Regions from separate parts of the Exiguobacterium sp. SH3S3 genome, predicted to be linked through region 2. Evidence: riboswitches for the same ligand, from Rfam matches in the RefSeq annotation. Region 2 holds a riboswitch; each other region holds the start of a gene.
The links. Region 2 has a riboswitch for S-adenosylmethionine ahead of EVJ28_RS03550 (Na+/H+ antiporter NhaC family protein). Riboswitches for the same ligand answer to the same signal wherever they lie in the genome.
Positions count from the first base shown of each region.

Region 1: linked by a shared signal. The riboswitch ahead of metK (methionine adenosyltransferase) and the one ahead of EVJ28_RS03550 (Na+/H+ antiporter NhaC family protein) in region 2 are both predicted to bind S-adenosylmethionine.
Region 3: linked by a shared signal. The riboswitch ahead of EVJ28_RS07885 (MetQ/NlpA family ABC transporter substrate-binding protein) and the one ahead of EVJ28_RS03550 (Na+/H+ antiporter NhaC family protein) in region 2 are both predicted to bind S-adenosylmethionine.

Region 1 is NZ_SJUU01000002.1:151,682-159,765, reverse strand. It holds gene EVJ28_RS02550 (glucose-6-phosphate isomerase) at 1-84, shown strand, start outside; gene ytkD (RNA deprotection pyrophosphohydrolase) at 183-656, shown strand; gene EVJ28_RS02540 (alpha/beta hydrolase family protein) at 637-1,398, shown strand; gene pckA (phosphoenolpyruvate carboxykinase (ATP)) at 1,428-2,999, opposite strand; SAM riboswitch class I at 3,317-3,436, shown strand; gene metK (methionine adenosyltransferase) at 3,568-4,776, shown strand; gene EVJ28_RS02525 (YtxH domain-containing protein) at 4,818-5,315, opposite strand; gene EVJ28_RS02520 (GNAT family N-acetyltransferase) at 5,480-5,950, shown strand; gene EVJ28_RS02515 (alpha/beta fold hydrolase) at 6,040-6,756, shown strand; gene mnmM (tRNA 5-(aminomethyl)-2-thiouridylate-methyltransferase MnmM) at 6,788-7,357, opposite strand; gene mnmL (tRNA modification radical SAM protein MnmL/YtqA) at 7,311-8,084, opposite strand, start outside.
Region 2 is NZ_SJUU01000003.1:34,957-43,040, forward strand. It holds gene EVJ28_RS03545 (GGDEF domain-containing protein) at 1-1,399, shown strand, start outside; SAM riboswitch class I at 1,498-1,593, shown strand; gene EVJ28_RS03550 (Na+/H+ antiporter NhaC family protein) at 1,663-2,946, shown strand; gene EVJ28_RS03555 (TVP38/TMEM64 family protein) at 2,983-3,615, opposite strand; gene trhO (oxygen-dependent tRNA uridine(34) hydroxylase TrhO) at 3,838-4,779, shown strand; gene EVJ28_RS03565 (divergent PAP2 family protein) at 4,897-5,322, shown strand; gene EVJ28_RS03570 (PucR family transcriptional regulator) at 5,426-6,649, shown strand; gene ald (alanine dehydrogenase) at 6,781-7,911, shown strand; gene murB (UDP-N-acetylmuramate dehydrogenase) at 7,984-8,084, opposite strand, start outside.
Region 3 is NZ_SJUU01000006.1:172,254-180,337, forward strand. It holds gene EVJ28_RS07855 (hypothetical protein) at 1-770, opposite strand, end outside; gene EVJ28_RS07860 (hypothetical protein) at 792-2,093, opposite strand; gene EVJ28_RS07865 (DUF302 domain-containing protein) at 2,209-2,592, opposite strand; gene EVJ28_RS07870 (Spx/MgsR family RNA polymerase-binding regulatory protein) at 2,765-3,160, shown strand; gene EVJ28_RS07875 (methionine ABC transporter permease) at 3,191-3,853, opposite strand; gene EVJ28_RS07880 (methionine ABC transporter ATP-binding protein) at 3,825-4,859, opposite strand; gene EVJ28_RS07885 (MetQ/NlpA family ABC transporter substrate-binding protein) at 4,869-5,690, opposite strand; SAM riboswitch class I at 5,768-5,871, opposite strand; gene EVJ28_RS07890 (iron-containing alcohol dehydrogenase) at 5,913-6,929, opposite strand; gene EVJ28_RS07895 (aminotransferase class I/II-fold pyridoxal phosphate-dependent enzyme) at 6,926-8,084, opposite strand, start outside.

The DNA of each region.
Region 1 (8,084 bases), on a different contig from region 2:
TATAAAGCGAACATGTTCGCGTTGCTTGGAAAACCAGGTTACGAGGAACAAAAAGCTGAGCTTGAAAAGCGCTTAAACCAATGATTTATTGTAGGTCCGCCTCGGCGGGCCTATTTTTTTGTTTGAAACTAGGGTGAGACAAGGTAAAGTGAGAGTAGACACGGGAAAGAAAGGGATGGACTATGTTGACATTCACGGACTACTATCACAATAAAGTCGAGTTGAGCTTCGAGCACTATCCATTTTCGGATACGCCGCTTCACGTCTGGGTCGTCGCCCGCTATGCGGACAAATGGGTGCTCACGAAGCATAAGCAGCGCGGACTCGAATTTCCGGGAGGGAAAGTCGAACCCGGAGAACACGAAGACGACGCGGCGATTCGGGAAGTGTACGAGGAGACGGGAGGTGTCGTCAAGACGCTCCATTATTTAGGGCAGTACCGGGTGCTCGGGCGTGGTGACACCGTCATCAAAAATATTTATTTTGCGGAAATCGAACGGTTCGAGGATCATCCGGCCGTCGATGAGACCGACGGGGCCGTCTTGTTGGACACGTTACCGACGAACCTGCTCCGTAACGGCCGCTACAGTTTCATGATGAAAGATAAAGTGTTGCCCGAAACGATGAAAGTACTCCATGACAAAAAGTTGGTTTGATCGAGTCGACGTCCTGCCTCCTTATGCGGGATACCCCGTTCATCGAGGTTGGTACGAGACGAGTGACGGGGAAGAAGTCGTCGCCTACACGATCACGCCAAAACGCCCGAACGGCCAGGTGCTGTTTTATTTACGAGGCGGCACCGGGAGGATTGGTGACGTCCGGTTGCCTCGGCTAATGCAATTCGCGGCGAAAGGGTTCCATGTCGTGGCGCCGGTCTATCGCGGGAACCACGGGGGAACCGGAAAAGAGGATTTCGGAGGCGCCGACTTAGAGGACGTCGTGTCTCTGTATGACCGCGTTAGCCGGACGCACGAGACGATCCACGCCCTCGGCTTTTCCCGGGGCGGCATGATGGCGTTGTCGCTCGCATCAAAACGTCCCGTCACGTCGGTCACGTCGTGGGCGGGTGTGACGAATTTGGAATGGACGTATGAAGAACAGCGTTCGATGCGGAAGATGTTGCGCCGGATGACCGGGGGAGACCCGGCGGCGGTCCATGAGGCGTATGTCGAACGGTCTCCGCTCTTCAAAGACTGGCAGGCGCCGACGCTACTCATTCATGGGACGGACGACGAGCAAGTCCGGCTTCGTCATGCGACCGCCCTCGCCGACAAGATCGGTTCGCAAGCAGAGCTTTGGATCTTGCCGTTCGCCCATCAGCTCCCGTTCTGGGAAAAATGGAAGACGACGGACCGAGCGATGGATTGGATGTTGGCGATTGCAAGAAAAAATGACTAGTACCCGAGCGGGGTACTAGTCATTTTGAGTTAGAAGACGATTGGGCCGGCCGCGATGACCTTCTCACTCGCTTTCGTGAATCGTTTAAAGTTTTGTTGGAACTTCAAGGCGAGCGCTCGCGCTTCGACATCGTAATGAGCCGTATCTTTCCAAGTGTCACGTGGGTTGAGCACGTCTTGTGGGACGCCGTCGATATGGACTGGGATGTCGACGTTGAAGATGTCGTGCTTCACAGTGTCGACGTCACGCAATTGACCGTTGATCGCGGCGTTCACCATGGTCCGTGTGTAGCTGAGCTTCATACGCGACCCTTCACCGTAAGCCCCGCCGGTCCAACCCGTGTTGACGAGGTAGACGTCGACGTTATGCTGTTCGATCAACTTGCCGAGCATGTCGGCGTATCGTTCCGGGGCGAGCGGCAAGAACGGTGAGCCGAAGCAAGTCGAGAACGTTGCTTGTGGCTCGGTCACGCCGCGCTCCGTCCCGGCTAGTTTTGATGTGTAGCCAGATAGGAAGTGATACATCGCCTGCTCTTTCGTCAACTTGCTGATCGGCGGGAGCACCCCGTAAGCATCGGCCGTCAAGAAGACGATCGTGTTCGGGTGACCGGCCCGTGAAGGGAGCATCGCGTTATCGATGTATTGAATCGGATAAGCTGCTCGCGTATTTTCGGTGAGCGAGATGTTTTTGTAGTCGGGTGAGCGGTCTTCGTTCAAGATGACGTTTTCGATCAACGATCCGAAACGGATGGCGTCATAAATTTGAGGTTCGTTCTCACGCGACAAGTTGATCGTCTTGGCGTAGCAACCGCCTTCGATGTTGAAGATGCCGTCTGGTGACCAACCGTGCTCATCGTCACCGATGAGATGCCGTTCCATATCGGCCGATAGCGTCGTCTTTCCCGTGCCCGATAGTCCGAAGAAGAGCGCCGTCTCCCCGGCGTCCGAGACGTTGGCCGAGCAATGCATCGACAAGACGTGCTGTTCAGGTAATAGGAAGTTCATGACCGAGAAAATCGATTTTTTAATTTCGCCGCCGTATTCTGTTCCCCCGATCAGAATGGTACGTTTGGCGAACGAGACGAGGATAAATGTTTCTGAGTTCGTCCCGTCAACTGTTGGGTCGGCCTTGTAGCTCGGTGCATAAATGACCGTGAACGGGTCAAACGCAGCTCTCGTCGGCCACTCTCGCAAGAACAACTGCTTCGCGAACAAGCTGTGCCACGCGTACTCGGTGATGGCGCGTACAGGTAGCGTGTAGTGCTCGTCAGCTCCAGCCGAAGCTTCGAGATAATACAGCTTCTGTTTCGTCTCGAGATGGGTGAGGACTTTGTCGAGAAGAGCGGTGAACTTTTCTTCTGCGATCGGCTGATTGATCGGCCCCCAGTCCACTAACGAGTTGCTGACTTCATCTTGGACGACGAATTTGTCTTTCGGTGACCGTCCTGTGAATTTCCCTGTACTGACCGATAAAGCCCCGTCTTTCGTCAGTACGCCTTCACCGTTACGAATGGCTTCTTCCACCAGTTCTGGAACCGTTAAGTTCCGTAATACATCGGCACCCTTAATTAATTCTTCGATTTTCAGGAGCGTAGTCGCCATCCTGAATCCCACCTTTCCCCTAAATAGATGTGGATGAAATCCGCATACTTCCGCGTTTAATTAGTATGACATTTTCATTATATGTGACACACTAATCGAAAACAAGCATTTCTTTACCCTTTAAAGTAAGCGCTTTCTTACAAAGACATTCTAACATATTCTGTATAAGCGGGGAGTGAAAAAACGGAAACCGTCAAAAAAATGTTTGATATTTCACAAACATAAATGATTTCCGTGATTACGAAGAAATTTACAAATTAAGCAGATACGCTTGACAGAACGGTATGGCATTTATATGATGGTGTTCGTAACGGATACTCTTATTCTGAGCGGTGGAGGGAACAAGGCCCTACGAAGCCCAGCAACCGTCCGATCCTGTAGTCTTTTTCGGAAAAGGTGCTATCCTGAAGCGAAGCGACAGCTTCGAACGATAAGAGGGTAAGGAAGAACGATTCAACCTTTCCCATTGAACGTGGCGAAAGGTTTTTTTCATTACCGTCCCAAAGCAACGCGTAAGGGGAACGAGTACCGTCCACACATCACCCTTATTAATAGGAGGTTTTTCGAAATGTCAAACTTGAACCGTCGACTTTTCACTTCGGAGTCCGTCACTGAAGGACATCCGGATAAAATTTGTGACCAAATCTCAGATGCGATTTTGGATGCAATTTTGGCTGAAGATCCAAACGCCCGCGTTGCGGCTGAGACGTCTGTCACGACAGGTCTCGTGCTCGTAGCTGGTGAAATCACGACATCGACTTACGTGGATATCCCGAAAGTTGTACGTGAAACTGTTCGTGAGATCGGCTACACGCGCGCCAAATATGGTTTTGACGCTGAGACTTGTGCTGTACTCACAGCAATCGACGAGCAGTCAGCAGACATCGCACTCGGTGTCGACCAAGCGCTCGAAGCTCGTGAAGGTCAAATGACTGACGAAGAAATCGATGCGATTGGTGCCGGTGACCAAGGCCTCATGTTCGGTTATGCAACGAACGAGACACCTGAACTCATGCCGCTCCCAATCTCACTCGCTCACAAATTGTCACGTCGCTTGGCAGAAGTCCGCAAAAACGGAACGCTCACTTACCTTCGTCCAGACGGTAAGACGCAAGTAACTGTTGAATACGACCAAGACAACAACCCGGTCCGTATCGATACGATCGTCATCTCGACGCAACACGCAGAAGACATCACGCTCGAGCAAATCCAAGCGGACCTTAAAGAACACGTGATCGCAGCAGTCATCCCGGCTGAACTCATCGATGCCGAGACAAAGTACTTCATCAACCCGACTGGCCGTTTTGTCATCGGTGGACCACAAGGTGATGCAGGTCTTACAGGACGTAAAATCATCGTCGACACATACGGTGGATATGCTCGCCACGGCGGTGGTGCGTTCTCAGGTAAAGATCCTACCAAAGTTGACCGTTCGGCAGCATACGCGGCCCGCTACGTGGCGAAAAACCTCGTTGCAGCTGGACTTGCTGACAAAGCGGAAGTTCAACTTGCATACGCGATCGGTGTCGCACACCCGGTTTCAATCGCGGTGGACACGTTCGGCACTGGTAAATTGAGCGAGACTGAACTCGTTGAACTCATTCGTGAGAACTTCGACCTTCGTCCGGCCGGCATCATTAAGATGCTCGACCTTCGTCGCCCGATCTACAGACAGACAGCAGCTTACGGACACTTTGGTCGCACAGACGTTGAACTCCCATGGGAGCAGACGGACAAAGCGGCATTGCTTGAAGAAGGCGCAAAACGTTTCGCATAAGCATAAAAAAACGACCTTTCGCGAGAAAGGTCGTTTTTTTATTATGCTTGTGGTTTATTTTCGTTTGTTGCGTTCTCGTTGCCGAGTGCTGTATCTTTCGCCTCGACGACTTTCTCACCAATATCTTGCAAATCTGATTTTGTTTCCTGGGCCGTCTCGACGACTTTGTTCACGTCTTCTTTGACCGTGTCGACTTCACCGACAACTTTTTCATAGACGTTTTGCACATCGGTCGACACTTCTTGAATCATACCTGACGCCGATTTCACTTGCTCGATGACTTGAGACGCTTTACCGGCCGGATCTTCTTTGATCGTGTCGACGAGACCGCCGACAGACGACTTCGCATTCGTGAGCGACTGTTTCGTCGTCTCACGGTTCGACGAGCTAAGTAGGGCGATCAGACCGCCGACGAGCGCACCGAGAAGCATCCCGGTCACGACGTTGATTCTAGGACCACCCGAGTTGGTTTGGTCGAATTGGCGATTCGGGTTGTTGGCGTTATCTGCGTGTGGATCGTTTTGTAATGTTGGTTCCATGTCTAAACACTCCTTTGTAAGTTGGCATTGGTACTCATATACCCTAGTTAAAATAGAAAATAACGTTCTGCTTTATTTCGACACGAAAAAGTAATAGAAGGGCAGGATATTTTTTACGTGATGGGGAATGATAGTACTAGATTGGCCAAAAGGGGGAAGCTGTTATGAAGATGCGGGAAGCCGTACCAGAAGATGCCGCCACGATTCGAGATATCGCACTTGCGACCATCAGTGTGACAGATGACGTTCGGTCTAAGGTGATGGAGCGCGCCTATCAACAAGAAGAGATCGTCCGGGCCATCGGTTCGAGTGAAGAAGCGAAAGAACAGTTGTTCATCGTCGGTGAGGCCGAAGGAGACGTCATCGGGTTTTACCATGCGATCGACCGCGGTGATACTTGGGAAGTGCTTCGTCTCTATCTTCATCCGGCTCACCATCGCCAAGGACTTGGGGCAGAACTGCTGACACATCTCCAAGAGCGGAAGGCGCAGCCGATCGAGCTGTATGTCGAGAGTTCGAACGAGCAGGCGATCGCGTTCTTAAGCCATCAAGCGTTCACCGAACTGAACCGAATTCAAGAAGAAGTGTATGATCAACCGATGGAGCTTATCCATTTGCGCTACGACCCACGCTAAGACTCCAGACGGATTTTCTTTCAAACATCAGTCAGCGGCTGATGTTTTTTGTTAGAATTGATGAGACATACTAATAATGAGGTGACAGCATGACATATGAAGAAGAATCACGAAAAGGGGTTATCGTGATCGTTTACCCGTTGCAGTTCACGTCCCGGCTCAGCGAAGCATTTTTGCAGCGACTCAGTGTCGACTATGAGGTGCTTGTCGTGACCGGACAGACGGTCGGACTGACGGCAGAAGACCATAAACAGCTGATCAAGAACACGCTACGGGAAGCGAGTCAGTCCAAACTACCGATTCACGTCATCGCCTTCAGTCTCGGGGCGCTCTTGACGAACCGCCTCCTGCAAGAGTACGACGTGCCGCTCGGGAGTTTGACATACATCTCCCCGCTCTTTGATTGGCATTCGTCCCGCCAAATCGGCGGGCTCAAGCAAGTCGTCGCCAGTGCGGTCGACCGGTTCCGCCCCGATTTGCCGCTCAGTATGATGACGTTCACCGGCGGCGGGGAAGAGTCGTCTCGTTTCGGCGAGATCACATACGCGCAGTACCGCGAAATCGAAGAAGAGATCGTCGAGCATCAAGAGGAGAAGAAACATTTACCTCGCTTACCGCTCGCTTGCTTCTACGCGCCGGACGATCGTTTCGCCGACGTGAGGCTGACGTTGAACGTCTGCCGCAAAATCGGCGGCGATCAAGTCTACATCCGTCGGCTCGAAGGGTTCCCACACTTTGGCTATGAACGGCTGAACACGAAGTTCGCGGAGACGCTCATCACGTTTTATGAATTGATTCGGGAATAGACAAAAGGCGACTCACGCGAGTCGCCTGTTTTCATGCCCGTTTTTCGATCGCCACGATGAATGGGGGATGATTGATTTGATTGACGAAGCCGTAACGGAGGACGCCGGCTCGTTTTTGGTCGAGTGCCTCGGCGTACGCGAGCACCTCGTCCCGCTCGACTTTCCCGCTCTCATGGCCGTGATAGATGACGACGACGATGACACCGCCGACGGCCATCACGTCGAGCAATTGCTCGAGGGCGTCGATCGTCGTGTTGCCGGTCGTTGTGATCGACTTGTCGCTCCCAGGCAAGTAGCCGAGATTGAAGACGGCCGCCGTGATCGGACGGGTTTCATCCGCGACGACCGCCTTGACCGTGTCGTGGCTGTCGTGGACGACCGAGACACGATCAAGCAGATCGGCGGCGGTGATGCGGTCTGTCGTCGCCTTGACTGCCGCCTCTTGGACGTCAAACGCGTAAACGTGACCGCTGCCGACTCGTTCTGCTAGAAACAATGTATCGTGTCCGTTGCCGGCCGTCATATCGACGGCGACGGCACCGTCTGTAACGTGTTCACTTAATAGATGCTTCGCGAACGGTAAAACTCTCATTAATCCCATAGATCTCATCCTTCTTTTTTCCTTGGAAGGAATCACGACGTTCCAACTCGGCGTTGATGGCGTTCAAGACGGCCATTTTGTGCCGGCTCCACGTCGGTCCAATCAATAAGTCGGGTGGACCGTCGCCCGTCAATCGATGAATCACGATCTCAGGCGGTAAGTACTCGAGCTGATCGCAGACGAGCGAGACGTATGTCGTCTCGTCCATGAGTTCGAGCAGCCCTAACTCGTATTGTCTGGCGAGCGGCGTCTGTTTTAAGACGTGGAGCAAATGGATCTTGATTCCTTGTATGTCCATTTTAGCAACTTCTCGGGCCGTGTCGAGCATCATGTCTGGCGTTTCGCCAGGAAGACCGTTGATGATATGGACGCAGACGGAAATGTTCCGGCTCCGCAGTTTCGCGAGACCGTCGAGGAACGTCTTATAGTCGTGGCCCCGGTTGATCTTTTTCGCGGTTGAATCATGGATTGTCTGCAGGCCGAGTTCGACCGTGAGTGACGTCCGCTCGTTCAACTCAGCGAGATAGTCGACGACGTCGTCTGGCAGACAGTCGGGTCGTGTCGCGATCGACAGACCGACGACGCCTTCTTCTACGAGTGCCGGTTCGAACAGTTCGCGCAAGCGCTCTACGGGTGCGTACGTGTTGCTGAACGCTTGGAAGTAGGCGATATACAACGCATGCTTCCATTTCCGATGCAGACGGGCCGTGCCTTCGGCGAACTGGAC
Region 2 (8,084 bases):
GTTCGCCAACTTAAAACCGCGCGTCGCGCTCCGCCGCTTCCGGTTCACTTATCCTTGGAACGCGATCACGTCATTTTTAGAAATCGCCATCCCGGCAAGTGTTTACTTGGCACTCGGCGGTGAGACCGGTCTTGGCTTCTATTCGCAGGATTCGTTCGTCCCGCTCATCGGTCTGATCAGCGCCATCATTTTGAACACGGTCGTTCAAAAGTATCAAGTCGGCTGGTGGTTCCGCGTCGATATCCCAGTCCGTGATTTTCTGAATATCGCTTTTTACACGTACATCGTCAGTTTCGTCTTCATCCTTGCCGCGTCGTTCTTCCGTGAGACGAACTTGCTCGTCGTCAGTAGCATCGCGGCCGCCCTCACGTTCTTTATTAAGCGGTTGATGATCCAAAAAGGGCGCCAAGACGCGTTCAAGTCATTGATCGAACAGTACGATGAAGCGAAAGAGGCCGTCTCCCTGTCTCAAAGCGAGGCCCAGGCGATTGAAGTGTTCTTGAGTCAATGTGAGCGCCTCAACCAATATGATAAAGGGTTTGTCGAGTTCGTCCTGTTCGACCGAACGCTCTATTTCGATTTGTTGACGCGACAGCCGATCGACCGTCCGATCGTCTTCGACTTGATTGAAGCGCGCCATCCACACGCCAAGTCTGTCGATTATGAGATGCGCTTCGAATGGGACGCAGCGTTGTCAGAAGCGTTTCATGACGATTACCACAGCTTCATCTCGGTCCAGTCAGAAGAGATTGACGGGATCCGCACACGCATCGTCATGATCGGTGAACACGTCTATGGCTATCCGCCCATCATTCAAAACGAGATGATGAAACTGTTGAAGTCGTTCAACCGAACAATCAGCCGTTGCCACGAACGCGACCGCCTATACACGGAAAGCCGCACCGATAGCTTGACGCTGCTCGCCAACGCGCGCGCGTTCTACGAGTATGGGATTCAACAAATCTCGGACGGCTCGATGTACCCGATCTCAGTCGCGATGCTCGACATCGACTTCTTTAAAAAAATCAATGACACGCACGGTCACCAAGTCGGAGACAGCGTGCTCCAAGAGTTCGGACGGCGAATCCGGCAAGTGCTCCGGACCGATGACTTTGCGGCCCGTTACGGGGGCGAGGAGTTCATCTTGCTGCTCAATCATTGCGACGTCGACCAAGCCGTCGATATCGCCGAACGGATTCGACAGAAGATTGAAGATAAGCCGTTCCGTGTCGATGGGGTCGATATTCCCGTGACCGCCTCGATCGGCGTCGATACGATTCAAGCGTTCGGCGACAAACGGCTTGATGATACGATTCGTAACGCTGACCGGGCCCTTTACGTCGGCGGCAAGTACGCCGGTCGTAACCGCGTCGCCCATTATAATTTTTTGACGACATGACTTCCCCCCGCGTCCATTGGCGCAGGGGGATTTCTGTTGACAACCCGACTTGAAACAGGTACGTTAGAAAACGTGTCTAACAACTACATCATGACGACTTTTTATCAAGAGAGACGGAGGGACTGGCCCTTAGATGTCTCGGCAGCGGGTAACCCGTGCCAAATCCAGCGAGCGTTCTGCTCGAAAGATGAAAAGGGTGTCTCTTACAGAGAGCCTTTTTCGGAAGGCTCTCTTTTTCTATTCTATGAAATGAGGTGAATCGATTGGAACAACCAACAGCTAACAAATGGGCGCTCTTGCCCTTGCTCGTCTTCCTCGTCTTCTTTATCGGGGCAGGTATTTATTATGGTGACTTTTACAAGTTCCCGGTGCTGATCGCGGCGTTGATCGCTTTAATTGTCGCCGCGATGATGACGAAAGGAAGCGTCACACAGACCGTCGAACGTATCGCCCAAGGCGCCGGTAATCCAGGTATCTTGATCATGATATTCATCTTCCTGCTCGCTGGCGCGTTCTCGAACGTCGCCGGTGCAATCGGTGCGATTGACGCGACGGTCAATGCGGCGTTGACGTTCCTGCCGCCGTCACTCTTACTGAGCGGATTGTTCGTCATCGCTGCCTTCATCTCGATGGCGATGGGCACATCGACCGGTACGATTGCCGCGCTCGCCCCAATCGCGCTCGGCATCCATCAAGAGAGCGGGGTCAATATCGCGATCGCGGCCGCGGCCGTTGTCGGCGGGGCCATGTTCGGAGACAACTTGTCATTCATCTCAGATACGACAATCGCCGCCGTCCGGACACAGCGGACGAACATGCGTGACAAGTTCCGGACCAACTTTTGGATCGTGCTCCCGGCCGCAATCATCACGACCGTCCTGTTAGCCGTTCTCTCAAGTGGAGAATCGACGATTGAAGTGGCCGCGTTCGAATGGTACAAATTGATTCCGTATCTCGCCGTCATCGTCCTCGCCTTGACCGGACTGAACGTCATCCTCGTTTTGCTCGGCGGCATCGCGCTCGCTGGCATCATCGGACTGATTGACGGAAGCTTGGCCGTCACGTCTTACGTTACGGCGATGGCCGACGGTATGATGGGCATGGCCGAGATCTCGCTCTTGACGTTATTCATGGGCGGACTCGTCGGGCTCATCTCGCATAACGGTGGACTCACCTATTTACGAGATGCACTCACGTCACGGATTCAGCGCCGGGCTGGTGCGGAATGGAGCATCGCCGGGCTCGTCAGTGCGACGAACGTCGCGACGGCGAACAATACGATCTCGATTCTCGTAGCAGGCCCGCTTGCCGCGAATATCGCCGATACGTATGACATCGAACGGAAAAAGTCAGCGAGCGTACTCGACATCTTCTCGTGCGGGGTACAAGGACTTCTGCCTTACGGGGCGCAGCTCCTCATCGCCGCCGAGTTGACGAACACGGCGTCCCCCGCCCTCGTCCCGTATATGTTCTATCCGTTCCTCCTGTTCATTTGCGGAGGCTTGGCGATCGTCTTCAACTTCCCACGTTTCAAAAAAACCAACTAAGCAAAAATCCTCGAAGGCGGCCGCCTTCGAGGATTTTTATGTTCTTGCTTCACGTTTACGTTTGAGCTCTTCGTTCCGTTTTTTGAAAGCGCGCCGTTTGAGAAGTTCTTCGAGACCGCGACTGATCGCCCACAATACGAGCAAGAGCAGGCCGAGCATCGATAAGCGGAACGGGCTTTGGATGAACTCTTGCCACTGATCACCGATGACCGAGAAGATGATGACGACGAGCAGTTTCCCGAATCCGGCCGCCAATACGAACGTTCGGAGCGGCATTTGAATCAAGGCGAGTAAGTACGTGATCAAACTGACCGGGATGAACGGCAACGAATATAAGAATCCGAGCGAGATTGGACTCATATGGTTGATGCGATCGAGCCAATAGACACCCTGTTTATGTTTTTCGAGCCAACGCGTCATCGGTTTGCGGAACACGTATCGGACGGCGGCGAACACGAGGAGCGTCCCTGCCAAACTGCCGATCCATGACAAGAGAACACCAAGCCAGAAGCCATACGTGGCAGCGTTCGCCGAGATGATCAAGACGAGCGGGAGAAACGGGAAAATCGCTTCTAGGAACGGGGCTCCGAGTCCAGCCCAAGGACCTCCCGGCAGTCCTTGGAGCCATTCGATGATGTTCAATATATATTGTTGTAGTGATGTGAGCATCTCAGTTTCCACCTTCGGCTTTCGTTACTACCTTTTACCCGAATTCGTTCAAGAGGACGCATCCCCCTGCCCTCCTCAAAAAAAATAAAAAGTATTTGCGAAATTTCACTGTGATATCTATCATATAATAATGGACTTGTGGTTGCAGGCAAGTTCATTCGTCGAACGACACAACCCAACGTTCGTTTTCCTGCAAAAAACTGAACACAGGGGAGCAATAACATGGAAACAAAACCAATGCGGGTCTTACTGTACTATAAGTACGTCAACATCGAGGACCCAGAAACACTGACACAACAACACCTCAAGTATTGTAAGGACCTCGGGATCAAAGGACGTATCTTGATTTCTTCCGAAGGAATCAACGGGACGTGCTCGGGCACTTGGGAACAAACCGAACAGTACATGAACGACTTGAAAGCCGATCCATACTTCAGCGACATCGAGTTCAAAATCGATGAAGTCGAAGAGCATGCTTTCAAGAAAATCTTTGTCCGTCACAAACAAGAGCTCGTGACGTGGCGCTTTGATGGCGAGTTCGACGTGCCTAAACAACACGGTGCGTATCTCGAACCGGAAGAATGGAAAGAGATGATGAATCGCGATGATGTCGTCATCCTCGACGTTCGTAACAACTACGAGTACGATCTTGGTCACTTCAAAAATGCGATCAAAATCGACGTAGAGGCTTCTCGTTACATGCCAGACTGGCTCGAGGAGAACAAAGACCTCTACGAAGGGAAAACACTTCTCACGTACTGTACCGGAGGCGTCCGTTGCGAGAAATTTACCGCATATATGCGTGACCAAGGTCACGACAACATCTTCCACTTAAAAGGCGGCGTCGCCATGTACGGCAAGGACGAAGCGACGCAAGGTGAAAACTGGGACGGCGAGCTTTACGTCTTTGACGAGCGCATCAACGTCCCGGTCAACACGGTCAATCCGTCAGTCGTTTCAGCGTGTATGCACTGCGGAACGAAGACGACCCGTTACGTTAATTGTGCCAACCCGGAGTGCAATAAACAACACTTCTGTTGTGAAGAGTGTGAGCCGAAACAGATGCGTTCATGCTCGAAAGAGTGTCAGGAGCATCCACGCAACCGCTTTATCATCGAGAACATCGCGGAAAAACTTCAAGAGACTGAAGGCGTCGTCGGGTAACAAAAATCGACCGAATAGCGTCGCGGGCATTTGCCCGCGACGCTATTTTTGACAGAAACTTTACGTCTAGCGCGGCATGGAATCGGGTATAGTGTAGATACTATTGTCAGACAGGAAGTGACTGAATTGCTCTTTAACGAACCGTTACTCGCCGCAATACTGGCCTGGTTTATCGCACAGGCGGCCAAACTTGTGACCGAACTCATTCGAACACGTGACTTTGAACTTGAAATTATGTTCGCCTCAGGCGGAATGCCAAGTTCCCATACCTCGACCGTCGTCGCGCTCGCGACCGCGATTGGCCGGGCTGAAGGCCTCGACTCGAGCATGTTCGCCCTCGCGCTCACGTTTGCGACGATCGTCATGTACGATGCGACCGGCGTCCGTCAAGCCGTCGGTTTCCAAGCCCGTCTATTGAACGACTATTTTAAAGGGATCAAGCACGACACACCGATCTTGAACGAACTCGTCGGCCATACACCGTACCAAGTCATCGTCGGCGCATTGCTCGGCCTCGTCGTCGGACTATTTTTCCCCATGTAAACGATACACACGTTCAGGCATGTCGTTCCCCTCTCAAAAACTATCCATCTTTTTGTGAACTTTCACAACAGAGACGGTATAGTGATAGAGAGGAGGAATCGACATGCCTTTTTTACAGAAATCATATGAATCGCTCGACACACTCGCCGAAGCGATCGGGCAAGCGATCCGCGCACCGATCACGATCGAAAATCGCCACCATCAGCTACTCGCCTATAGCACGCATCCCGACTCGACCGACCCGGCCCGGATTGCGACCATCATCGGCCGCCGTGTCCCGGAAGCCGTCATCGAAGATTTGTGGGAAAGCGGTATCCTGCAAGAGCTGATCGACCGAGACGAGCCTGTCGTCATCCCGGCCCGGATGGCCATCGGTCTCAGCGAGCGCGCCGCCGTCGTCATCAAGCAGCAAGAAGACGTGCTCGGCTACATTTGGAGCCTGGCCCGGACGACCCCGTTCTCCGAGCAGGAACTCACCGTCTTGAAGGACGGGGCAAATATCGCCAAGAAACTGCTCATGACGATCGCCATGCACGAACGTCGCATCGATGCCGAACTCGAGCGTTTCTTTTTAGAAGTGCTCGCTTCGCCATACCTCGCTCCCGCACATCGGGAACGCTTGAACGAACTTGCCCCAATCGCCGTCGCGAATCGCCTGACGATCATCGACTGCTTGCAGCCGATCACTCCGCAATTCGCTGAGCGGTTATTTTATGCGCTTGCGACACAAGAAGCGATCGAGGTCGTCCTTCACGCCATCGACGGCCAACAGCTGCTCGTCTGGCACTATATGAAGTCCGAGCTATCTGAAGAAGAGGCCGCCCTCCTCCAGTGGGCCGACCGCTTCGAGACCCAGCTTCAAGACAAGTTCACTGACGCCGAACCTCGCCTCGGGATTAGCCGTCGTTTCTTCGAGAGCGATACGCTCTATGCCGCGACCGAGGAAGCGAGACGGGTCACATCGCTACGCCGGAAGTTCCCGTTCGAGCTCGCTAGTGCCCGGGCGTTCGAGCAGATCGGCATCTATCAACTCGTCCCCGATTTGTCCCGACGGATCGGCCTGCGCCTCGAGACGCACCCGACGATCGAACGGTTGCAGGCGTATGACCAAGTCCACCACACCGAACTCGTGACGACGCTTGAATGGTATTTCTATTTTGACGGGAACGTCAAACGAGTCGCCGCCCACCTCCATATCCATCCGAACACGGTCTTGTATCGGATTCGACGGATCGAAGAACTGACGAGCATCACCCAAGTCTCGCTCCCGGAACGGGCTGCTATTTATTTAGCGATCAAGGCCGGACAATATCGTCAAGACGACTGACCCCCACTTTGTGAAAAATCACAAAGTGGGGGTTGCCGTTTTTAGAATCCATGCTAAAGACAGCGATTTCACTTGGGTCTATACTAGAGGTGTGAACAGATTGTGTCAGCAGATAGAAAGGGGAACTACACATGAAAATCGGGGTATTGAAAGAGATTAAAAATAACGAAAACCGCGTCGCGTTGACGCCGATGGGTGCATCCGTCTTGACGGAACTCGGACACGAGGTGCTCGTCGAGACGGGGGCCGGTATCGGGAGCGGCTTCACGAATATGGAGTACATCGACGCTGGGGCAAGCATCGTCGATTCAGCACAGGACGTTTGGGGAGACGTTGAACTCGCCTTGAAAGTAAAAGAACCACAGCCGTCAGAGTATCAATATTTCCGTCCAGACCTCACGCTCTTCACGTATTTACATTTAGCGGCCGAACCTGAACTCACGAAAGCGCTCGTCAATTCAGGCATGACCGCCATCGCCTACGAGACGGTCGAAGTCGACCGTACGCTTCCGCTGCTCACACCGATGAGCGAAGTCGCAGGACGGATGGCTGCTCAAATCGGGGCGCAAATTTTAGAAAAACCGCATGGCGGCAAAGGGATCCTCTTGGCAGGTCTTCCCGGGGTGCCTCGTGCGAACGTCACCGTCATCGGGGGCGGTGTCGTCGGAATGAACGCGGCCCGCATCGCCATCGGTCTCGGAGCCAACGTGACCATCATGGACATCAGTCCGGCTCGTCTCCGCCAAATCGACGACCAGTTCGGGAACACGATCAACACGCTCATCTCGAACCGCTATAATATCGCGAAGCAAGTCGCCGAGAGCGACCTCGTCATCGGTGCCGTCCTCATCCCGGGCGCGAAAGCACCTAAACTCGTCACGAAAGAGATGGTGCAACAAATGTCACCGGGGTCAGTCATCGTTGATGTCGCCATCGACCAAGGCGGGATCTGTGAGACGATCGATCATATTACGACGCATGACGCGCCGACGTACGAACGCTACGGTGTGCAGCACTATGCCGTCGCCAACATGCCAGGGGCGGTCCCGCGCACGTCGACGCTCGGTTTGACGAACGCGACGATGCCTTATATCGTCGAGTGCGCTCAAAAAGGAATCTTCCCGGCGCTTCGCGAAAATGCAGCGCTCCTCAAAGGGTTGAACGTCATCGACGGTACGGTCACATACGAAGCCGTCGCCCGTGACCTCGGCTACACGTTCGTACCAGCCTCTGAAGCCGTCACGAAGCAGCTCCACGCGTAATCGAACACATCCGAAATATGCGGACAGAAAGACGCCCGAACGGAAAATCCCGTTCGGGCGTCTTGCGTATGTTTATGCGTTTTCGACGGCGATGTCTTCACCGATGATTTTCACTTCAGGTTCAAGTTCGATCTCAAACTTCTGTTTGACCGTCGCTTGGACGTGACGAATGA
Region 3 (8,084 bases), on a different contig from region 2:
CTCAGTGATCGCACGGATAGACTGTCCACACCGTTAACGAGATCGCTGTCGCTCAAGGCGTACATCCCATAATTAATTCCGTCTTGAGACAATAGCAGATAAGGCATGTTCGTCGAGATGTCGTATCCAATTGCTACGTAACTATCAAACTTGGCGAGATACGGGCCGAAATCAAAATATGGGAAGAACACGCCGCCATCTCCAATCCCGAACTCGATGCCCCCATTGAACCCTGGAGAAATCGTATAGAGAGTGTCTAAAAACGGGCGAACTTCTTGTCCATCATTATAAATAGCGTCCGGTTTATGTAACGCGTCCCGCACTTCTTGTGACGCCAATTCGATGGTAGGCAGTAGCGGGAACTCGACTCCCGTCTTATCTTTTAAATAGGATGGGCGCGTATCGAGCGCGACAGCCCGATACCCTTCTAACTGATCCGATTTACAGAACGCATAGACCGCATCCCCTTCGACGTATGACACTTCGTTGAAGGCGTATACTTCCGCATCGTTATCGATAAACGGCATTCGGGTCGCATACGCCATCCCGAGTACGGTGAAGTGGTCCCCTTCGATAGTTGACAGCAACTTACTTGCTTCACATTGTTTCAAGATACCCTCGGCGTCCACGTCTGTTTCTCGTGACCCGCTCGAAATCCGCTCGGCTTGCCAATGGGCGTCGATATGATCGTAGCGGACGACTTCAGCCTTTTCTGAGCAGCCCGCTGTCAAGATGAGCATGCCCATCCACAGCAACGTTATCTTTTTCATAACAGTCCTCGCTTTCTTAACTCACTTATCGACGTCACTCTTCAATTCTGGGAAGTAGGACAGGAACGTCTCGGCCCCTTCACTCGTCAGTTTGTAAGTCTCATCGGTTAGTTTATCCGTCAAGAAGACGTCCATCTTTTTCGAGCGCTGTTTGTACGTCACCTTGAACTCTTGACCTTTCAATCCATCAATTAGTGTCAACCATCTATACTCACCCTCGTTCCCAGATCGTTTTGACGGTTTTGCGGCGTCGATCGCTTGAACGAGATCGTCCATTTTGATGCCGGCTGCGTTCAAGATGAAAGGATACTCCTGAACGGCGACGCCATCAAAAGGCTCTTTATGGAGATAAATGTTTGGCTCCTCATCCAAATTGAGCCATGGATTTACTTGTGACGCCTGATCTGTTTCCGGAGTGTTTTCTGAGACGAGCTCGTTCTGATTGAACTCGATCGTCACGATGTCCATGACGGGTGCTCCGTTTTTATCATACGTGAATTCGTAGACCGGATAACGAGTCCCAGGTACGAGCTCCCCTTCGAGCGGAATCCGCTCTACTTTTAACTCATGATAGGCAGACTTGCTTTCGTCGATCTCCGGAGAAATCTCTAGCGGGATCATCGTAAAATAACCGTTTCCGTACGACAGCAATATGTAAGGCATTTCATCGGCTTCATTGTAACCGATCGCGACGTCGGTCTGCCCCAATCCCACCATCGCAGGTTCGAACGCTAGCAACGGGAACAACATCGCCCGTCCAGCGACGCGAATTTCGATTTCACCGTGAAATGCGGGGGAGAATTGAATGAGCGAGTCGAAGAACGGTGTCACTTCATTGCCGTTGTCCTTTAAATTTTCTTCGTTACGTAGAGACTCTTTTGCGAATTCGTCGCCCGGACGTACAGACGGAAGACACTCAATCCGGATTCCGTTTTCTGTGTCAACATAGTCCGGGAACGAGGGAATGACTTCCGCCCGTAGACGCTCTGAAATGCTGTCTTGGCAGACGGCGTAAAATTGATCCCCTTTGACGTACGTGACGCGTTTATATGCATTATCGTTCACGCTCATCGAGATAGGCGTTCGTCCCGCGACGACCGTATCGAGCACCGTCAAGTCACCCGACAAATCGGTCGTCAATGGACCAGTACAGGCGCTCAACGTCTCATGTGCCTCTTCAAGAATGATGTGATTGTCGGCCGAATAGGCGCTGACTCTCCAGTGTGCGTCGATATAATCCAATTTGATGACGTCTGTCTTAGTTTGGGAACAGCTCGCTAGAAGCAGGCAAGACAGCGCGACCGGTATGAGTTGTTTTTTCAAAGCGACTTCCCCTTTCATCTAACCCCATTCCAATTTTACCATTATCTTACTTAGTGGAGTAGGGCACAAAAAAATACCCCGCTCGCATAAAGCGAACGAGGTAAGTATCGACGTGTCATACACTGCGGTCGATGGCGCGTGTCAGTCTCGTCTCGACATCCAGTGCGATGGACTGGAGCGACTCGTCCTCGATCAATTCGATCAGTTTCGTCGGTTTCGGCATCCCGACGTGGGTCGCCCCGTCTTTTGTGAAGACGGCGAGCTTGCAGGGCAGGAAGTAGCCACCCTCCCGGTGCGCCGTGATGACTTTCTTGGCCTCTTTCGGGTTGCACACTTCGAGGATACGATAGTCCCCGTCGATGGCTTCACCTTTCTCTTTGAGCGTATCACTCAAGTCGAAATCCCACAGCACGCCGAACGCTTCGTCCTTGAGCGTCGCTTTCAACTTCTCGACCACTGCTTCGACCGACTGATCCGTCTTCACCGTATAATCAAACATATAAGCCCCTCCTTGTTTGTTGTCTCTCTCGTCATGTACCCGAACTAGTCTGAAACAAATCGTATCGTCGTTTTGAAAAAGTATATGTGATTTGAAACATATTCCGCGTTCGACTCGTAGTAATGAGAGAAAATAAAAGAGTCCATACTTACGCAAAGGAGAAGTGGTTGTCGTGACGGTCACCGTATTCACGCATACAAGCTGCAGTTCTTCCCGCAAGACGCTCGATTGGTTACGCGAACAGAATATCCCGTTCATCGAGAAGAAATTGACCGACCAAGGAATGTCGTTCACCGAGTTCAAGGAGATGCTCCGGCTCACCGAAAACGGGACGACCGATCTCTTGTCTGTCCAAAAAAGTGTCTACAAACAAGCGGCCGACCAGCTCGACGAGATGTCGCTCCGCGAACTGTACAGTTTTGTCGCGACGCATCCACAGATCTTGAAGAGTCCGATCGTCGTCGATGACAACCGGATCCAGATCGGGTTCAGCGAGAAAGAAATCCGGACGTTCATCCCGCGGCATAACCGGATCGCCGACTTGAAACGACTATTAGACAAACAGTAAGAGCGCCGCAAATTTTGCGACGCTCTTTTGTCAGGCTTTCTTTAGTCGGGCCGCCAAACGGTTGCCGAATGATTGGATCGACTGCACGAGCAGGATCAAGACGAAGATCGTCACGTACATGACCTCCGGCTCGAACCGGAGATGCCCGTACTGATAGGCGATATCGCCGAGTCCACCCGCACCGACGAGACCCGCCATCGCCGTCGCACCGATCAGACCGATCGTCGCGATCGTCAGACCGAGCACGATTGACGACCGCGCCTCACGGATCAATACGTACCAGATGATCTTCCGCGTCGAGATGCCCATCGCCTCGTACGCCTCGACGACGCCGCGATCGACTTCGAGCAGTGCCGACTCCATCAAACGGGCGATGTATGGCGCCGTGAAGACGATGAGCGGCAACAGCACGCCTTGGACGCCGATCGTCGTCCCCATGATGAAACGGGTGAACGGCAAGATGAAGAATAGCAGAATGATGAACGGGATCGAGCGGACGACGTTGATCACGCTCGACAATGCCCCGTAAAAGTAACGGTTCGCGAGCCGGCCATTCGGCCGCGTCAAGACGAGGAGCGTCCCGAGCGGCAAGCCGATCAGTGTCGAGATGACGAGCGCGACGCTGGTCATCGTCAGCGTCTGGATCGTGCCCGTCCAAATCAAGTCACCCCAATTTTCCCAAAACTGTAGCATGGTTCGTCACCTCCTTCACTTTGACGCCGCTCGCTTCAAGGTAGCGGACGGCTTGGTCGGTCTGTGCCTGGTCCCCGTCGAGATGGACGAGCAAGTTGCCGACGAGACCGCCTTTCAGCTTTTTGATCCCGCCCCCGATGATGTTCGGCAGCAGGCCGAACCGTTTCGTCAGCTCGGCGAGGACGGCCTGTTCGGTCTGGTGACCGATGAACGACAAGTTGACGAGCGTCCCGTGCGAGCTCAACACGTCGACGACTTCTTTCGGCACGTCGAGGTTCGCTTTCAAGAAGCGGCGCGTCGTCGGATGTTGCGGGTCTGAGAAGACGTCGAGGACGTCGCCTTCCTCGACGATCTTGCCGGCGTCGATGACGGCGACCCGGTCACAGATCCGCTCGATGACTTCCATCTCATGGGTGATCAAGAAGATCGTCAGACCGAGCTCGCGGTTGATCTCGAGCAACAGATCGAGGATTGACTCGGTCGTCTCCGGGTCGAGCGCGCTCGTCGCCTCGTCGCTGAGCAGGATGTCCGGCTCGTGCGCCAACGCCCGGGCGATGGCGACGCGCTGTTTCTGGCCGCCCGAGAGTTGCTCCGGGTAATGTTTCCGGTGATCGGTCAGTCCGACGATGTCGAGATACTTGTCGACCCGCTCGCTGATCGAGCGTTTATCGAGTCCTTCTAGGCGGAGCGGGATGGCGACGTTGTCTTCGACGGTCGCCGTCTTCAACAGGTTATAGTGCTGGAAGATCATCCCGATGCGGTGACGGAGCTTCGATAACCCTTTTTTGTCGAGCGTCGTGATGTCTTGCCCTTCGATCTCGACTTGACCTGACGTCGGCCGTTCGAGCAGATTGATCATGCGGATGAGCGTGCTCTTGCCGGCGCCGCTCCGACCGATGATGCCGAAGATCTCGCCCTTTTCAATCGTCAGCGAGACGTCGTCGAGCGCAGTGACGGTCCCTTTGTTTACCGTGAATGTTTTTGAGATCTGTTTGAGTGCGATCATAGTGCCTCCTTAAAACGCTGGGACGATCGAGCCGTTGAACGTCTCTTCGATGAACGTCCGGACCTCGTCCGAGTGGTAGTAAGATTTGAGTGTCTCGACGACTTCATCGTCCTTGTTGTCGGTACGGACGACGACGTAGTTCGGGTACGGGTTGTCGACCGTGTCTTCATGGAACAAGGCGTCCTCATTGATCGATAGGCCGGCACCCATCGCGAAGTTCGTGTTGATGGCCGCGAGCGCGACTTCCGGGAGCTGGGTCGGGAGCTGTGACGCCTCGAGCTCGATGAATTCGAGGTTGAGCGGGTTCTCGGCGATGTCACGTTTCGTCGCCTTGTCCGTCAATCCTTCTTTCAAGGTGATGAGTCCGGCCGTCTCATACAGGCGCAGCGCCCGAAGTTCGTTCGCCGGGTCGTTCGGGACGGCGACTTTATCGCCTTCCTTCAACTCCTTGATGTCCGTCAGCTTATCCGAATAGAGCCCCATCGGGAAAGCGACCGTCTTGAACACGTCGTCGATCTTATAGCCTTTGTCCGACTTCTGCAGCTCGAGGAACGACAGCGTCTGGTAACTGTTCACGTCAAGGCTGCCTTCGTCGAGCGCCGTGTTCGGCGTGTTGTAGTCGTTGAACACTTTGATGTCGAGCTCGAGGCCATCCTCGGCTGCGAGTTCTTTTACTTTCTCGGCGATCTGCTGGTGCGGTCCGCCTGTCACGCCGATCGTGAGGGATTCTGTGCTGAGCGCTTCGCTCGCGTCCGATTGGCCGCACGCCGACAAGGCGATGGCCGCGAGTAGAGATGTTCCTGCGAGTACTGTTTTCTGTTTGATGTTCATGAATGATTCCTCCTCCAAAATAAAAGCCCGCTACTCATAAAGAGTGGCGGGCACGACAAGTCAAAGACAGTCGGACACGCTCATCTCCCAGACGTTTCGTCTGTTGGAATTAGCACCATGATCGTTACGATCTGGTTGCCGGGTTTCATAGGGCCAGTCCCTCCACCACTCTTGATAAGCTATCGGTCTTATTTAATTGTTATCATCTTACTTTTAATCCTTTTATTTGTAAACAGAAAATACTGAATTTTCAAAAATTATTTTCAAATAGTCAATATCGAGCGGGACGGGTGAGCGTTGCAATTCAGTCTCGGCCCGGACCGCGTCGACCAGTTGCGGGATGTCGGCCGGAACGAGTCCGAGCGTCTCAAGTGACGTCGGCGCGCCGATCCTGGCGAGCCACGCCTCTAAATACGGGGCGTCAGACGAGCCACGCAACCGTTCTTGGACAAGGAGGCCGAAGCCGACCTTGTCGCCATGTAAGAACGGATGGGTCGACTCGAAGCGGCTGAGCGCGTTGTGGACGGCGTGGGCGACGGCGACGCGTGTCCCGGCGTCCCCGAAACCACCGACGGCACCGCCGACGGCAAGGATGTGATCGACCGCGAACCGGGTCTCTGGCCCATACGCGGTGAAACTGGACTCACTCAAGTCGAGTTCGACGAGCCGGCCGCATTGCTCGGCCAAGGCGAGACCGGTATTGACGCCGGCATCAGCCGAACTGTCGCCGCTCAAATAGCGGGCCTCGTAAAACTTGGCGACCGTGTCGATGACGCCGGCTCGGAAGTAGTCGTACGGCGAGTCCGTCACGACCCTCGCGTCGACGATGACCCGCTCGATGACGACGCGGAACACGTCGTAGCGGTCATAGGCGCCCTGCTCGTCATAGATGACGCTGAGCGGTGTGAAGGCGGCACAGTTCGAGGCGAGCGTCGGGATGACGATCAGCGGGACACCTTGCCGGTAAGCGACGAGTTTCGCCGTATCGACGAGCTTGCCCCCACCGACGGCAAGGAGGACATCCACATCCTTCAAACGGAGCCGTTCGACCTCCGCGTCCGTGCATTCGCCACGGAACAGCGATGTCGGATAGGCAGTGATCGCTGGCAGGACGCGCTTGACGACGTCAAAACCGTTCTGGCCGCGCAGCACGTGAGCACGACGGCCAGCGATCAATTCATCGAGCCGCTCGAGCGCGTCATCCGCATGGTCGTACTCGAGCACGGCTTGGCGGATCATGCCCGGACCTCTTCATACGTCGCGAACAGTTTCTCGATCCGCTCGACGGCCTCGTCGATCTTCGGCTCGGCGGAGACGAGTCCGAACCGGACGTACCGCTCGCCTTCTGAGCCGAAGAAATAGCCCGGCGTCACGGCGACCCCTGCCTCGTGGAGCAGCTTATGCGAGAACGATTTGGCGTCCCCGTCCGGCACTTTCGCCCAGACGAAGAACGAGCCGCTCGGGGCCGTGATGTCCCATCCGGCCTGACGTAACCCGTCGACGAGCCGGTCGCGGCGGGCCTCATACAACCGTGACAAGTCGTCCCGGAGCGAACGCGGTGACTCGAGCGCGGCGATGGCCGCCTCTTGGATGGCCGAGAACACGCTCACATGGACGTGGTCCTGATACGTGTTGATCGCCTCGATGATGTCGCGGTTGCCGACGGCGAAAGCGACCCGCCAGCCGGACATGTTGAACGCCTTCGACATCGTATACACCTCGATGCCGATGTCTTTCGCTCCCGGCGTCTGCAGGAAGCTCGGCGGGACGTGACCGTCGAAACCGATGCTGCCGTAGGCGAAGTCGTGGACGACCATGAGGTCATGCGCATTCGCGAACCGGACCGTGTCGTCAAAGAACGCGGGCGACGCGACGGCACCGGTCGGATTGCTCGGGTAGTTCAAATACATGAGTCGCGCTCCCTGCGGATCGAGCGTCTCATAATCAGGAAGATAACCGTTCTCTTCCCGGAGGACGAGGTCGTGGACGACCGCACCGGCGAGACGCGCCCCCGAGATGTAGTCCGGGTAGCCCGGGTTCGGGAGCAACATGCCGTCACCTGGCTCGAGCACACATTGCGGGAGCGTGATGAGTCCCGACTTGCTGCCGATCAAGATGGCCACTTCGGTCTCGGCATCGAGCGCGACGCCGTATTCGGTCTGGTAGAACGTCGCGACCGCTTGCTTCAGGCGCGTCTGTCCCCGGAACGGGCCGTATTGGTGTGTCGCCGGGTCGAGCAGGGCCGTCTGCAACGCCTCGCAGATCGGGGCTGGTGTCGGCAAGTCGGGCGTCCCTTGGCCGAGCCGGATGACGTCGCGGCCTGAACGCTCGAGTGCGGCGACTTCAGCGGCGAGTCCGACGAAATGCTGGGGTGGTAACGTTTTAAGTAACTTC